Regions from separate parts of the Desulfitobacterium chlororespirans DSM 11544 genome, predicted to be linked through region 1. Evidence: riboswitches for the same ligand, from Rfam matches in the RefSeq annotation. Region 1 holds a riboswitch; the other holds the start of a gene.
The links. A riboswitch is a leader RNA that binds a small molecule or an ion and turns the genes downstream of it on or off. The one in region 1 is predicted to bind cyclic di-AMP.
Positions count from the first base shown of each region.

Region 2: it holds a riboswitch for cyclic di-AMP, as region 1 does, so the genes downstream of both, eam (glutamate 2,3-aminomutase) here and BUA14_RS19385 (C40 family peptidase) in region 1, are expected to answer to the same signal.

Region 1 covers NZ_FRDN01000013.1:1,619-6,824, reverse strand. Annotated here, with positions in the region: gene BUA14_RS19390 (APC family permease) at 1-1,285, shown strand, start outside; gene BUA14_RS19385 (C40 family peptidase) at 1,440-2,870, opposite strand; cyclic di-AMP (ydaO/yuaA leader) riboswitch at 2,873-3,008, opposite strand; gene BUA14_RS19380 (nuclease-related domain-containing protein) at 3,201-4,118, shown strand; gene BUA14_RS19375 (secondary thiamine-phosphate synthase enzyme YjbQ) at 4,069-4,467, shown strand; gene BUA14_RS19370 (DMT family transporter) at 4,540-5,206, shown strand, end outside.
Region 2 covers NZ_FRDN01000005.1:341,042-346,247, reverse strand. Annotated here, with positions in the region: gene BUA14_RS07500 (histidine kinase) at 1-1,002, opposite strand, end outside; gene BUA14_RS07495 (GntR family transcriptional regulator) at 1,070-1,675, opposite strand; cyclic di-AMP (ydaO/yuaA leader) riboswitch at 1,854-1,981, shown strand; gene eam (glutamate 2,3-aminomutase) at 2,086-3,327, shown strand; gene BUA14_RS07485 (hypothetical protein) at 3,387-3,581, shown strand; gene mnmL (tRNA modification radical SAM protein MnmL/YtqA) at 3,660-4,628, opposite strand; gene BUA14_RS07475 (VOC family protein) at 4,667-5,047, opposite strand; gene BUA14_RS07470 (DVU0298 family protein) at 5,087-5,206, opposite strand, start outside.

The DNA of each region.
Region 1 (5,206 bases):
TAAAGCGGAGAAAATCTTGCTGGCTACCGGCGGGGATCTGCCCCTGGGTATTTTGGCCTGGGTGATCGGCGGCATGATCATGATTGTCTGTGCCTATGTATTTGCTACTATGGCGACACGTTATGAAAAGGTCAATGGGGTCGTGGATTACGCTGAAGCCACCATGGGCCGGGGCTATGCCTATATTTTGGGCTGGTTTATGACCACAATTTATTATCCGGCCATTACCTCCGTATTGGCCTGGGTCTCAGCCCGCTATACCTGCGTTCTCCTGGGGTGGGATATCGTAGGTGCGGAAGCGATGGCTATTGCAGGCTTCTACTTGGTGGGAAGCTATGCTCTCAATGCTTTGTCCCCGAAATTGGCGGGAAAATTCCAGGTTTCCACCACGATTATTAAGTTGATCCCCCTGATTTTAATGGCTGTCCTGGGGACCGTTACCGGGTTAAGCAACGGTGTTTTGATTAAGAACTTTACCAGTGGCGTTATCGCTGATGTATCAACCGCCAATCCTTTGTTTACCGCTGTGGTGGCCACTGCTTTTGCTTATGAAGGCTGGATCATTGCCACCAGTATTAATGCGGAATTAAGAGATGCCAAAAAGAATCTTCCTCGTGCCTTAACCTTTGGCACGATGTTTGTCGCTCTAATTTATATTTTATACTACACCGGGCTTGCCGGTGCCGTGGAAAACAGCGTGATCATGGAAGGGGGAGAAACCGGAGCCAAGATTGCCTTTTCTACAGTCTTCTCTAATCTTGGCGGGTCCGTACTCTTTGTGTTTGTGGTCATCTCCTGCTTAGGAACCCTTAATGGATTAATGCTGGGATGTACCCGGGGATTTTACTCCCTGGCCGCCAGAAATCTTGGTCCTCAGCCCCATATCTATAAGAATATTGATGCCAACACCAATATGCCGACCAACTCCGCCATCATGGGACTGTTATTTACGGCAGGGTGGCTGCTCTATTTCTTTGGCGCAAACTTGGTACCCATTCATGGCTCGGCTCCCTGGTTTGGCCCCTTTAGCTTTGACAGCTCGGAGCTCCCCATTGTCACACTGTACGCTATGTATATCCCCATCTTTATGATGATGATGAAAAAGGAGCAATCCTTAAGCGCCTTTAAACGGTTTATTATGCCTACTCTGGCGATCTGTGCCTGCGTCTTTATGGTCATCGCTGCTGTTTATGCTCACCGCTGGGCGGTTCTCTACTATCTAATCCTTTTTATAGTGGTTATGGCAGTGGGCGGAATGTTCTATTTTACTAAAAAGCCTCACTAGAGATATTTTTCAGGAGATCACACCTTCTTTAAATCACGGGAAGGTGTTTTTTTCTGTGGTGCTGCCTGAGGGGCCGGAGAGCCCTATTAATTAAGCCAGGAGCTTGTCCTCTCGGAACAGCCCCTGGCTTTAAGAAATCTTAATGGTCAGGCAACTAGTAACGGCGTGCTCCCAAATAGCGGGGGCCATAAAAGCTGTCGCTTACTCCGGAAACCTTAACCCCACTTCCGGGATTGGAGGCGTGAACAAACTTGCCGTTACCGATGTAGATACCTACATGAGAGGCTCCGGAAGCATAGGTGCTGAAGAAGACCAGATCTCCCGCTTGTAAATTATCTTTGCTCACAGATGAACCTGAATTGAATTGATCATAGGAGGTTCGGGGAAGGGAGATCCCGGACCCGGAATAGATGTACTTGGTAAAGCCGGAGCAATCAAAACCACTGGTACTGGTACCTCCGAAAACATATTTCGCACCTTGAAAGCTGAGAGCCCGATCGACAAGGGAAGAACCGTTGGCACTGCCCCGCGAGGTGGCAGAGGCTACATTGACTGTTTGCTTGCTGGGACCTTTAGAGACGACTTCATCAACGGGTTTCTCGACAATCTTCTCATCGAGAACTTTTTTGGCTACCTCGACACCGTTTCTCTGCTCATAAGAATAGGTTACAATTTTGGAACCGTTACTGCCTTTAGTGACAACTTTAGTTTGGCCCGGGTTAAGTTTATAATCAGTTTTAGTGACTACGTCATAAGGAATGATCTCCTGTCCGGAATATGTACCTTGGCTTACGACAGTCAGATAAGGTTCAACAGTGACAAGTTTGAGCACATCTCCCGGTTTGATCACAGTGTCTTCAGTTGCCCCGGAATTCCCGGCCAAAACTTCGGCGGTCAACATATTATTTTTGCGGGCGATCAACCACCAGGAGTCTTTTTCCTCTACAGTATATTCTTTTGTGGTAACCTGGCCTTCGATGAGCTGTTCATAAGCCAGCTCCAGGGAGGTCATTTGGCTGGGCTGAATGGAAACCTTTTCAATGGTTACTTCTTCTAAGAAGCTGACGGAAGTGATCTTGTTTTCATCGCTGGATTTGGAATAGTACTCTTCGTATTCTTTAAGTAATTTGTCCGCGTCTTCTTTACTGGGTAAATAAGCTATGGGGGTTCCATTGGCCAGAACTTTGTAGCCTTCCAGATAATAGCTCAAAGAGTCGGCTAAGTTTTCTTCCTTGATTTCAGACTCTTTATAAGCGCTGTTTTTGATGCGGACACTTTCATAGTTGATCTGGTCCCGTGTCTTGGCAACGACACCATAGGGCTCCCCTTTTTCCTGGAGGTATGTATCCACAAGGGTTTGTCCGCTAAGGGAGTTTTCCACATAGCCCACTTGCTGGCCGTTGATCATCACAGCCGCCGCAGTGGTCGTCGTTAGAAAATAAAATCCTAAGCTGCCGGTCAGGACAAGGGTAACTGTCAAAGAACCAAGAACACGAGGCGATTTCCAAGAAATGTTTTTTGCAATTTTTTGAACTTGATCGGACGCAGAAGTCTTGAATTGAGACAAGCTTTCCTTAAAATGCATGCTCAGACACCTTTCTTAGCCTACGGGGTTAGTTGACGGATTCGGGCGAAAGTGTAAGCCCTACGCACAGGAAGTGCGATTCACCCCAGAAATTTAGTCCCCCGCTCTAGGATACCCCAGATTAGGCTTTTATTATAAATGCACGTATTTTTATTCTGATTCGACATCAAGTTCTAAAGTTCCTTCATTAATACTTTATGAAATACGTGGAAATTCATTACATATTTTGGGGTGAAAGGATTCAGAAGTTAGTTATTCACCTTGGAATATGGTAAAATAGTGGCATGCTGTAAGCCAATAATGGAGCAATTGATGACTAGGGGGATAGCTTTGTTCTTTTGGAATCGAAAAAAAGCAACAAAAAAAATATCTCCTGAACCGGAAGCGGCTCAGGAGGTTTGGCAAAGGAAGAAATATAGAACCAATTATTATACTTATAACTGGGCAAAGGAAAGAGGCTCCTTGCGGAGCAAGAAACAACGCAAACATGAAATAGGGGAATATAAGCTTGAAGTGGGGCTTGCCCACTTACCAAGATGCTTTCGCCGGCTGAGCAATCTCCTGTTAGGAACCAAGGGCCGCTTCCACCAGATTGATCATGTTCTGATCTCTCCTTATGGAATTTTTCTTTTAGAAGCCAATAATTTATCGGGACTGATCGTAGGGGAAGAAAAGGAACCCAAGTGGTATCAGGCGATTACCTGGAGGGTGAAGACCTTCCCCAATCCGATCATGGAGAACCAGGTCCGGGTTCAGGTGCTGCAGGAGCTGGCGGGGCTTGATAAAACTATTCCCGTGTTTTCCTATGTGACCTTTAACCGGAGTTGCAATCTGAAAGTTTTTTCGGGTGTGGTCTTTTATGATATAGATCTGCCGGCTTCAATCCTGCAACTGGCCCAGAATCAGCCTGCGGTGCTCAGTGATGAGGAGATCCTTGAGATTGTGGAGAGGATAGAAAAAATCAATCTGACCGATCTGGGCCTGCGCAATGAGTATGCGGCCCGTCAGCGCCGGGAAAGAATGCAGTACAGACCCAAGTATGGAGATATTCGCTGCAGTATTTGTCAAAAGGCTGTTAACGAGCGCATGGCCCGCTATTGTTTAAACCGGTCTGAAAAATTCGCCTGGAAAATCTATTGCGAAAAGCATCAACGGGAAATGACCCGGGTGGTGAGACGGGAAGGGGGGAGAGAAGAACATGGTCCATACCCTGAACCTACAGACTCAAAAAAGGAATCAATGGATTGATATTACTTCTTTAATAGAAGGTTTTTTGCAAAATTTCCAGTTCAAGGATGGGGTGGCAGTGATTTATTGCCCTCATACCACGGCGGGAATCACGATTAATGAGAATGCCGATCCCGATGTTTGCCGTGATCTTCTGAGGCGGCTGGATGAGCTCTGCCCTTGGGATATGGCTCAGGATAGGCATGGGGAAGGGAATTCGGCAGCCCATTTGAAGGCCAGCCTTATAGGGAGCTCTCAGACCGTCATCGTTAAGGATGGCCGGCTGCTTTTAGGCCGCTGGCAAGGGATTTATTTTTGTGAATTTGATGGTCCCCGCTCCCGGCAGTGTTTTGTGAAGTTTATAGGTTGAACGAGCCGGATTATTAAAAAGTGAAGGGCAAAGGCAAGTACCCGATTGGAAGCAAGTACTTGAAAGAGAATAATGAATGAACTTATAGTTGAAAAGCGTGAAGAAAAGGCTCAAGGTATCAGGACAAAAGCTGTCAGAGGGACGATACTGACGCTTATCGGCGGGATTAGCTGGGGTTTTTCCGGTGCCTGCGGACAATACCTTTTTTCGGTGAAGGGCATCGACCCTCATTGGGTTACCGTAGTACGGATGCTTACGGCGGGACTGCTCTTATTTTGTTTGGTTTTATTTAAATACAGGGAGCAAATGGTCGGGTTGTTCAGCAATAAAAAGGACCGCTGGACCCTCATTGTTTTTAGTATATTTGGGCTGATCGCCTGTCAATATACCTATTTATTGGCCATATCTCACAGCAATGCGGGAACGGCAACGGTGCTGCAGTACTTGGGACCCTTATTGATTATGATTTTCGTTTGCGGAATGGACAGGCGGCTGCCCACGAAGACAGAAGGGGTGGCGATTGTTTTAGCTGTAACCGGCACCTTTTTATTGGCCACCCATGGCAATGTCAGCAACCTGGTCATATCGACCCAAGGCCTTTTCTGGGGCCTGATGGCCGCTTTGGGATTGATGCTGTACACCATAATTCCAGGGAAAATTATTAACAGATGGGGGAGCATCGTCGTTACGGGCTGTGGTATGTTGATGGGCGGGTCGATTTTGCTTGTGTTTATCCGGC
Region 2 (5,206 bases), on a different contig from region 1:
TCCATTGCCGATTTTCTCCGTAATCCCATGTTTAACGGCGTTTTCCACCAGGGGCTGAACGCTTAAACGCGGGACCAAAGCATCCATGAGCTCTTCGGGAATCTCTCCTTTAAAATGAAGCTTACGCCCAAAGCGAGCTTTTTCGAGAATTAAGTAGGTCTTGACAAAGCTCATTTCCTCTCGCAAAGTAATCAAGCTTCCGTGGGATTTGAGGGCCTTGCGGAAAAATTCCGCAAGATGAATCAGCAATCGTCGTGAACGATTGGGGCTGGTACGGCTGGTGGCAATAATAGTATTGAGAACATTGAAAAAGAAATGGGGATTGATTTGAGCTTGCAAGGCATTCAGTTGTGCTTCCGCAGCCAGTTTCGCCTGGTGATCAAGCTCTGCTAATTCAATCTGAATCCCCAGGAGATCAGCCATCCCAAGAGCTAAGCGAATAAGATCCGATGAGAGCTGCCCATCCTTAGTTTCATACAGCTTCATGGTTCCCACTACTTCCCCCTGACACTTCAGAGGTACGATGACAGCCGCTGCCAGTGGACAATCGCAGACGTTTTGTCTGGGGCAATTCAGCTCTTTTTGCGTTCGCACTATCTTATAAACCCCGGATTGGATCACATCCCGGGTTGCCCGGGTAAGAATCTTATCTCCCGGATGATGCTGATCGCATCCCACACCCAAATAGGCCAGCTGCTTTTCACAATCTGTGATCGAAACAGCCGCCACTTGGCCAATCTCTTGAATGATTTTAGCGATGTACTCTGCGTTTTGTTCATTAAGCCCCCGGCGCAAGTAAGGAAGGGTCTGGTTGGCTATTTTAAAGCTGAGTTCCGCGTTTCGCTCTGTGGCCTGCCGGGCAGCTTTTTTATATTCCAGATTTAAGTGATATAAAAGAAAAAATGTATTACCGATTAAAAATAAAATTAACAGATTCATCTGGCCTGTTACTAAGACCAGCATCAACTCCACGCCGAGTATGACTATGCTTTCAAAGATCATCCATCATCCCTCATGTCCTCTAGAATTCATAGAGAATTTCGACAGATGGCTATCCACTTCCTGTATTCTAGCGAAGGATTTCCTGAAGTTTTTCTTTACCTTGTTCAGAGCCTACCGCCAGCAGGATATCTCCGTCGTCCAGGATAAACTCCGCTCCCGGAGAAAATTGCTCGATTCCCCCTCTGACCACAGCCACAACCGTTAAACCTGTCTTCTCCCTCAATTTTAAATCACTTAAAGTTTTGCCCTTGGCGCTGGAGCCTTTGGCGATTTCAATTTCGGCCACATCCATCCAACGGCTGGCCAAACGATCTGTATAGTTCACGATTTTGGTGAGATGGGCATCGATCTTCTGATCGATCTCACGTCTTTGTTCCATAAGTTTTTTCAGTTCATCAAAATAGACCTGAATTTCTGCTTTCTGGTCAAAACCCCTCATAAATTTTTCCGCCATGCTTTTGGAGACTACCGTAATCCCTACCCCTTGGCTTACCATGACTACGCCCATCGTTTGGAGGATAGCAATGGAGCGCCGGATAGTCTCCGGAGATACATTATAACGCCCCGCTAAAGTAGAGCGTCCATGAATTTTTTCCCCTTCCCGGTATTCTCCCATAACGATAGAATGAGCAATATCTATCGCAATTTCCTGATAACGTGCATTATATTCCATCGGATTCCTCTCCTTGATTCATCTTATCATTAACCTTTAATTCTGCTACTAAAATAAGCTACAAATTCTTACACAATAAATTTTACTAAGATAACCTATATACAAAATAAACATATGTACAAAATATACAATTGACTGCCACCAACCCATATGATACTATTAAGTTGTTAGTTATGCAACTTAATATGGGCTTAATTTCCCAAGGGGAAAACGGGGGAACCAATTCAGGGGTGAATCGTTTTAAACGTAGAGCATGTTTCAGCTCGAACCCGTCAGCTAACCTCGTAAGCATTGAAGCACATGAGGCGTAAACACCTGATTATGTAATATGCTTTTTCTTGGGAACCGAGAGGTTCTTTTTTGATTCTGAAGACTTATTTTATATCTGCAAATAGAGGAGGGCAATCATTATGGCAGTAGAATTTCTCCCCCCTAACCCAAGACAGGCTTCACAAGCAAGGGCTTTGGAATTAAAACAAAAAGTTCAATCCTACAACAAGCGCAAAGAAACGATTCCCTGCGGCCTTGCCTTGAGCGAAGAATTTAATGAAAACCGAGACTTTATATTGGATCAGTTGGATGCCGACCTGGAGGATTGGCAGGATTGGAAGTGGCAGCTTAAAAACCGCATTCAGGATGCTGAGAACTTGAGCACCCTGCTTCCCCTAACCCCAAAGCAAAGACATGAAATCAACGAAGTAGGCAAGGTCTATCGTTGGGCTGTTTCACCCTATTATTTAAGCCTGATCAATAAAGATGATCCTCGGGATCCCATCCGTCTGCAAAGTCTCCCTTCTGTGGAAGAAATCCTCGACGATTCCGGAGAAGTAGATCCCATGGGAGAAGAGTATACATCCCCTGCGCCTTGCATCACACGTCGTTACCCGGATCGCCTCATTATTAATGTAACCAATTTATGTGCTATGTATTGCAGGCACTGCCAACGCCGACGGAATATCGGTGAAATTGACCTCCATGAAACTCGTGCTAACCTGGAGGCCGCCTTGGATTATATACGCTCCAATCCAGAGATTCGGGATGTGCTGGTCACCGGCGGCGATGCCCTCCTTCTCAGCGATCAAATGCTGGACTGGTTATTGGGGGAATTGCATGAAATTAAGCATGTGGAGATCAAACGTATCGGCACCCGGGTTCCCGTCACTCTGCCCATGCGCATTACCGATGAGCTCTGCGCTATTCTTGAAAAATATCCACCCCTTTATATCAATACTCAATTCAATCATCCCCAAGAGGTGACTGAGGAAACCAAAAAAGCTGCTGATCGCTTAATTAAAGCGGGAGTCATCTTGGGCAACCAAGCAGTTCTTCTCAAAGGAATCAATGACCAACCAGAGATTATGAAACGCCTTAACCAAGAACTTCTTAAAATTCGCGTTCGCCCCTACTATATTTTCCACGCCAAAAATGTTAAAGGCACGAGCCACTTTATTCCCCGTATTCAGGACGGGTTAAGAATTATGGAAAGCTTACGCGGCTACACCTCCGGTTTGGCCATTCCGACCTATATTATTAATGCCCCGGGAGGCGGTGGCAAAACCCCCATCTTACCACAATACCTTATTTCCCTAAACGATGAAGAAGCAGTCATAAGAACCTGGGAAGGTAAAGTTGTGCATTATCCTAATCATTAAACTAATTTCCACCTAAGGTGAAATAATAAGTCCAAATAATTATGTTAGGAGGAATCGGTATGAATTCACAAAAACTAACCCCTGACCCAGTTTATCAAGCCATCCTCCAGACCCATACCGACAGCTTAAAGCGCTATCTCTCTTTAGCGCCTGCCCTTAGAACTCCTTCTCAACGGGATAAGAGTGACTCCTCTCCGGCGAATCCATACTATCCCCATGTTCAAAGTCACACCAAACTATTCGAGAAAGGTTAATAATCTAACCAAAGTCCAAAAACTTGTGTTGCTAAACTAGTTACGGCTAATTCCACTTCGTTAATTGAATGGGTGGTGTCAGCCGTTTTTATTTTGCACCTTTTTCCCCTGCCATGTTCCCCTTCTTTCCAGTTCCCGGTCAATGGCATTAAGGACTTCCCATTTTTTCAGACTCCACAGAGGGGCTAGCAAATCCTTTCGGGGAGCATCTCCAGTCAAGCGGTGAATAACCGTCTGTTCAGGCAGGATCTCCAGTGTATCGCAAATCAGCTGGATATACTCATCCTGAGTGAGTAAGGGAAAAGGGCTCTGCTCATAGATATCAGCCAAAGGTGTACCCTGCAACACATGCAAAAGATGCAGCTTAACTCCCTGCACATCGAGTTTGGCTAAAGTTTGTGCTGAGCTGAACATATCCTCAAGGGTTTCCCCCGGCAGCCCATAAATCATATGGGCACAGACCCGTATGTTTCTTCGGCGGAGCTTATCCAAACCCTGAAGAAAATCCTTATAAGTATGTCCTCTCCCCACCCATTCCATGGTCCGATCATGAATACTTTGCAGGCCCAGCTCCACCCAGAGATAAGTTCGCTGATTGAGCTCTTCCAAATAATCGAGCACCTCAAACGGTAAACAATCCGGACGGGTGGCAATGGACAGACCGACCACTCCCTCCTCCGCCAAAGCTTGCTCATAGACCTCCCGCAAGCGCTTCAGTGGGGCATAGGTATTGGTATAAGCCTGAAAATAAGCCAGATATTTGGCACTGGACCATTTCCGGTTCATGACCTCCTTGATTTCACAGAATTGTTCATGAATCGATTGCTCCGCCTGACCGGCAAAGTCCCCGGAACCTCTCGCGCTGCAATAAATGCAGCCTCCCGTTCCAACCCGGCCATCCCGATTAGGACAGGTAAATCCTGCATCAAGGGATACCTTGAACACTTTGTCACCAAAAACATGGCGCAAATGTTGGTTTAAAGTGAAATAACGTTTATCCCCATTTTGCCAATTAAAGTTTGATTTTTCTTCCCTACCGTAACTCAACTTGGTATTGCCTCCCATTTCCTCGGCTGAGCTGCTGATTATCCCTGGAATAGCTCCAGTTTCTCACCTGAGGGACCTCTAAAGAAAAAATTATAGCGTCCTCCTTCCATCTCACGAGGTTCTTCATCAATACATTCTACATGGTGATCCTTCAACCAGGCTACCGCCTGAAAGATATCTTTTACTCCCAGTGCCAGATGGTTGACCACGCCATCTCCGAATTTCCTTTGGTCATTGATTTCAATCAGCTCAACAACGGTTTCCCCGTGCTTCATAAAAACAAGCTCCACATCCCCGGGTTTTATCCGCTCGATGAGTTCAAAGCCAAGCACCTCAGAATAAAAGGCAACAGCCTGATCCATATCGATTGTTTTAATCCCAATATGAGCTAAACCTTGGAACAATTTCTTCTCGCTCAATTCAATACCTCCACTATTTAAACTGCCACTTATAGAGCCTTATTGGTGACGATGGGCTGCTTCCCAGTCGAGAAGCCGCACTTTATGATCAAGACCACTGGCATATCCCACCAAATCGCCCTTTTTACCTACTACCCGATGACAGGGTATGATGATGGC